2 regions of the Clostridium estertheticum genome follow, and region 2 is predicted to be linked to the other one. Evidence: riboswitches for the same ligand, from Rfam matches in the RefSeq annotation. Region 2 holds a riboswitch; the other holds the start of a gene.
What was found. A riboswitch is a leader RNA that binds a small molecule or an ion and turns the genes downstream of it on or off. The one in region 2 is predicted to bind thiamine pyrophosphate.
Positions count from the first base shown of each region.

Region 1: linked by a shared signal. The riboswitch ahead of thiW (energy coupling factor transporter S component ThiW) and the one ahead of thiT (energy-coupled thiamine transporter ThiT) in region 2 are both predicted to bind thiamine pyrophosphate.

Region 1 covers NZ_CP015756.1:1,430,623-1,433,824, reverse strand. Annotated here, with positions in the region: gene thiD (bifunctional hydroxymethylpyrimidine kinase/phosphomethylpyrimidine kinase) at 1-771, opposite strand, end outside; gene thiW (energy coupling factor transporter S component ThiW) at 817-1,293, opposite strand; TPP riboswitch at 1,412-1,522, opposite strand; gene glpK (glycerol kinase GlpK) at 1,584-3,074, opposite strand.
Region 2 covers NZ_CP015756.1:1,060,095-1,063,296, forward strand. Annotated here, with positions in the region: gene A7L45_RS05045 (NAD(P)/FAD-dependent oxidoreductase) at 1-889, shown strand, start outside; gene thiT (energy-coupled thiamine transporter ThiT) at 967-1,611, opposite strand; TPP riboswitch at 1,699-1,803, opposite strand; gene A7L45_RS05055 (TM1266 family iron-only hydrogenase system putative regulator) at 2,169-2,432, shown strand; gene hydG ([FeFe] hydrogenase H-cluster radical SAM maturase HydG) at 2,465-3,202, shown strand, end outside.

The DNA.
Region 1 (3,202 bases), 370 kb from region 2:
TCCAACTCCATGCCCAATATCCAAAGAGTGTTCTATAGCAGTTGTTATATATTGTTTTGATTTTTTTATTGATTCCTTCATACTAAAACCCAATGCCAAATTTGCAGCAATAGCAGATGACAAAGTGCATCCCGTGCCATGAGTATTTTTTGTATTTATCCTCTCAGACGTAAAACGCGTAATTTCCTCTCCATCATAAAATACATCTACCGCTTTACCCTTCATATGCCCACCTTTTAGAAGTATATTTTTGCATCCCATCTTATACATTTCCTTAGCTGCTTTTTCCATATCTTCTATAGTTTCTATATCTGGAAACTCTAAATTGACTTCACGAAGTATTTCTTCAGCTTCTGGTACATTAGGTGTAATAAGTGATGCGAGTGGTATAAGTTTTTTAATTAAAGCTGATTTTGACTCTGGCTTTAACAGTGAATAACCGCTTTTTGATATCATTACAGGATCAAGTACTATGTTTTTAGGTTTATATAATTCTAATTTTTCACTTATCGCATCAATTGTAGAAATTTTAGACACCATACCAATTTTAACTGCGTCTAAAATTATATCTGTAAAAATAGCATCAATTTGTGCCTTAATGATTTCTGCATCTAGATCCCGAACTTCAAAAACGCCCATAGTATTCTGCGCCGTTATGGCTGTAATGACACTCATTGCATATACGCCGTTTGCACTTAAACTTTTTATATCTGCCTGAACTCCTGCACCTCCACAGCTGTCAGAGCCTGCTATAGTTAAAACTTTTTTCATATTATTTTCCTCCTATTTTATCCTTTTTTAACTTCTTTACTTAAATTAACAAGTTTTTTTAAATCTAGGTACTCTAAGAATGAAAAATGCAATTAGGCTTCCTCCAATAGTACTTATTAAAAATGGTGCTACAAAGAATAATGCACCCACTTTTTTGCCCATTATAATATTTGCAATAGGAAATGCTAATATTCCCCCAATGATTCCTGTTCCAAATATCTCTCCGACTACTGCGAGTAGATTCATTTTAGTTTTTCTATATAATATTCCAGCTAAAAGTACTCCGATCATACTTCCAGGGAATGCTAAAAGTGAACCTGTTCCTAAAACATTTCTTAGTAAAGATATACAAAAGGCTATGGCTACGCCATATCCAGGGCCTAATAATACAGCTGATATAACATTAATCGTAGCCTGCACCGGAAAGCATTTTGCTACTCCTACCGGTATAAATATGATATTGCCAGCTATTACGCCAATAGCTATTAAAAGTGATGAAATAGTTAACTTTTTAGTCTTCATGCATTGCCACTTCCTTCTCTTATATAATTAAATAATCTCCCGGGTCGCTGCATAACTAAAAAAACACAAATCCAAAGGATTTGTGTTAAATTAACGTGATATATAATAATTCATATATAATACACCAATAAACAACTTCCTACGCTGGCATTATCCAGTTCAGGTCATAGGGTCAAAGAATTTCGATTCTTGTTCTCAGTTGGCATATCCAACTCCCCTGTGCTATTTTATTCTTTTTTATTTCATACATCTAATAATAACATAAGAAATTATTATTAACAATTAAATTTCTATTCAAGTCTTATCCCCGATCTCTTAACAGCTATATGCCATCCATGAAGTAATTCTTTCCTATGTTCCTCTGTCATACTAGGTTTGAAACTTCTTGAAATCGCCCAATGCTTTGCAACTTCTTCCTTGCTTTTCCAATATCCTACTGCAAGCCCAGCAAGATAAGCTGCACCAAGTGCTGTAGTTTCAGTAACTTCTGGTCTATCCACTTGAACGTTTAAAATATCTGATTGAAACTGCATCAAGAAATTATTATTACAAGCTCCTCCATCAACTTTAAGTTCAGTGAGTCTAATTCCAGAATCTTGTTGCATAGCTTTTAAAACATCATGGGTTTGGTATGCAAGTGCTTCAAGAGTTGCTCTTATTAAATGCGCCTTTTTTGATCCCCTTGTAAGTCCTACAATTGTTCCTCTTGCATAAGGATCCCAGTATGGTGCACCAAGGCCTACAAAAGCTGGGACTACATATACTCCATTTGTATCCTCTACAGACATTGCATATTCTTCGCAATCAGAAGCATTATCAATCATTTGAAGTTCATCTCTTAACCATTGTATAGCTGCTCCTGCTATAAATACACTGCCTTCAAGTGCATACTCTACTTTTCCATCTATTCCCCAAGCAATAGTTGTAAGTAGTCCCTGCTTAGATTCAATTGCTTTATCTCCAGTATTCATAAGCATAAAGCATCCAGTTCCATATGTATTTTTTGCTGTTCCTGAATTATAACAAGTTTGTCCAAACAGTGCTGCTTGTTGGTCGCCAGCAGCTCCAGCTATAGGAATTTCACCACCAAACAACGAACTATCCGTATGTCCATAAACATAACTAGATGGTTTAACCTCTGGAAGCATTGATTTTGGTATGTTTAATGTTTCGAGTAATTCGTCATCCCACTTTAATTCATGAATGTTAAATAGCATTGTTCTTGATGCATTAGAATAATCTGTTACATATGTTTTTCCTCCGGTTAAATTCCAAATTAACCATGTATCTATGTTACCAAATAATAAATTACCAGCTTCGGCTTTTGCTCTAGCACCTTCCACATTGTCTAATATCCATTTAATTTTTGTTCCAGAAAAATATGCATCCAAAATTAATCCAGTTTTAGCTCTAACTACTTTATCAAAGCCCTTTTCCGTTAATTCATCACAATACTGCGCTGTCCTTCTACATTGCCATACAATCGCATTATATACTGGAACTCCTGTCCTCTTATCCCAAACTACAGTAGTTTCTCTTTGATTTGTAATACCTATTGCTGCAATGTCTGCGGCACTCGCATTAACTTTAGCCATTGCCTCAGTTGCAACACTAATTTGAGTTGACCATATTTCCATTGGATCATGTTCTACCCAAGCTGCTTTTGGGAATATCTGAGTAAATTCCTTTTGAGCCGATGTTACAATAAGCCCCTTTTCATTGAATAGAATACATCTTGAACTTGTTGTTCCTTGATCAAGTGCCATTATATATTTAGCCATGTTAGCAAAACTCCTTTTTTATTAGTTTTATTGAATCGTTTACAAATTAATACACAAAAAAAGCGCCAAAATAAAGCATAATACCTTATAATAACGCGGCTCATTATCTCTGCCAAATATCATATATC
Region 2 (3,202 bases):
TAATAAGGAAGATATCGAATCAAGGTACATTATAAATGCTGCCGGACTTCATAGTGATAAAATATCTAATATGGTAGGAATCGATGATTTTAAAATAGTACCAAAGAGAGGTCAATATATTTTAATGGGAAAAGATCAAGGTCATCTTGTAAATACTGTTATTTTTCAAGTTCCTACAGATAAGGGGAAAGGAATACTTGTAACTACAACATATCATGGTAATTTTATGATTGGGCCTAATGCAGAGGAAGTTGATAATACAGAAGATGTATCAACTAATGAGAATAGTTTAAAGGATGTAATTACTGCTGCTAGAATGTCCATACCTGATTTTAATATTCAAAAGGCATTAACTACTTTTTCAGGTATAAGAGCCACTAGTAGTACAGGGGATTTTATCATTGAGGAAAGCAGAGTTAAAAGATTCGTAAATGTTGCTGGGATAGATTCACCAGGACTTACATCATCACCTGCAATTGCGAAGATGGTTGTAGATATAATTAAGAATTTAGAGGGAAATCTTAAACTGAAAAATAGTTTTAATCCAAATAGAAATGGAATAGTAATAAAGAAAGATAAGAATTTTGATGGAAAAGTTGATGATGAAAATAAAGAAAAGAATATAATATGCAGATGTGAGCAGGTTACAGAGTCAGAAATTATTGACGCTATTCACAGAAATATACCAATTAATTCTACAGACGCTATAAAAAGACGTACAAGAGCAGGAATGGGAACTTGCCAAGGTAATTTTTGTCAAAGAAGAGTTAAGGCTATAATAGCAAGAGAACTTAATATTTCAGAGGATAAAGTTACTGTAAGGGGAAATAGTAATTCTAAATCACCAGTTAAAGCGGAAATAAATTTAATTAGGAAAGCTAAATATTAAGATAATAAATCTAAGTTAGAATGAAAAAAAGAGCAAAGATCATTTTATGAACCTTGCTCTAATGTTTGAGTAAAAAATTAACTTAAGCTAGGTTTGTTTACAACTAGTTTTGATAAACGTTTTATAGGTAAAATAGCAATAATTATACAGGTGATTATTGCTTCGAGACCCATGTATGAGCCGTTATATAAAAGGGAATATAAATAAACTGAAGTTCCCTTTGGAGCAGAGGTAGCGAAAAATACCACGCCGGATATAAAATGGCATGCAAATCTTGCTAGCATTGCACAGATTACTCCGATAAGTATTCCTGTAATTTTAAAGGATCTAAAGTATCCTGCTATTCCAATTGCCATAAAAGGAAGAGGATAATCAAATAATACTTGGACTGGGTGGACTGCAAAAGGAGATAATATGAAATTTATTATTCCAAATAAAAAGCCTGTTAGAAAACCAACTTCAGGGCCATAAAACAATGCTATTAGTACTATTGGGACCATACTTCCAGCAGTTACGCTACCACCTTGTGGTAATTTCATAATAGTAATAAATTGTAATGAAGTAGCTAATGCGATAGATACACCAACTAAAGTTATCATTTGCGTAGTAAACTTAATCTTTCTAACTTTTAAGATAACATAAATTAATATTAAAACTCCGAGTAGTGCAAAAAGAGCAATGGGGCTTTTGGTAATTTCAGTGATTCTTTCATTTAAAGACATTTATATAACCTCCATGTATTGTGCCTTAGAGGTATTATGGTGAAAACAAAAAAACTATATTCACAAAAGGAATATAGTTAATGTATTTATACATCATTACCGCTTTCCTCCGCTGGTATTATCCAGATCAGGTATAAGGGTCAATGAATTGAATATTCATATCTCAGCCATAAGGCACCCCTAGCACATATTTTATTATTATTTAATTATATAACAGTATATTACAATTTACAAGTAATTTTATGTATTTAGTATATGGGACGCCTATGTAAGTAAACAAAAGGTAAGTTTGCAATTTAAAACACAGAGTGTTATTGTATAAGTGTTCTAGGTAAATTCTAAAATTAGGATAGGTTTTGTTAAAAATTAAACAATAAATTATAATTACAAAAATATCGTTCTGAAGGTATGAGGGTTCGTCCCGAATGAGAAGGCGAGAGAATAGTTGTAATATTGTTAAGGAGCATACTTTTAATGGTGTGTCTTTAATTATAAGAAACTATCCCTATGCCTTTAGAGGTATAGGGATAGTTTAATTTATTAAGGAGATTTAATTAATGGAAACAAGAATTGCATTAATTGGAATTATAGTTGAAAACACAGATGTAGCTCCAAAGATTAACTCTATACTTCACGAATATGGTGAGTATATTGTAGGGAGAATGGGCTTGCCATATCATAAACGTGATATCTCAGTAATAAGTGTCGTTATTGACGCACCAAATGATGTTATCAGTGCTCTATCAGGTAAGCTAGGAATGATACCCGGTGTGAACACTAAAACAATTTATTCCAAAGTTACACCGCAAGCAAGTAAATAATAAATTATTTTAAATAAAAAGGAGATTATGTTATGTATGATTCTATGTCAAAAAATGCAACAGAGTTTATTGATGATGATGAAATTTTATCTACCGTTGCATATGCTAAGGAAAATAAGAGTAATCGTGAATTAATTGATAGTCTAATAAAACGTGCAAGTGAAGGCAAGGGGTTAACACATAGGGAAGCTGCTGTTCTACTTGAATGTGATTTGAAAGATGAAGAAGAAAAAATGTTCAAACTTGCAAAGGAACTTAAGCAAAAACTTTATGGTAATCGTATTGTTATATTTGCGCCTTTATATCTTTCAAATCATTGTATAAACGGATGTGTATATTGTCCTTATCATTCTAAAAACAAAACAATACATCGTAAAAAACTTTCGCAAGAAGAAATAGTTAAAGAGGTTGTTGCGCTTCAGGATATGGGACACAAGAGATTGGCTTTGGAAGCAGGAGAAGATCCTATTAATAACCCAATTGAATATATTTTGGAGGGTATAAAGACAATCTATAGTATTAAACATAAAAATGGAGATATTAGACGTGTAAATGTCAATATTGCGGCTACTACTGTAGAGGAATATAAGATGCTCAAAGAAGCTGGAATTGGAACTTACATACTTTTCCAGGAAACTTATAATAAGAAAAGTTATGAAGAGCTTCACCCAACGGGACCAAAACATAACTATGCATATCATACTGAGGCAATGGACCGTGCGATGGAAGGCGGTATTGATGACGTTGGAATTGGCGTCTTGTTCGGCTTA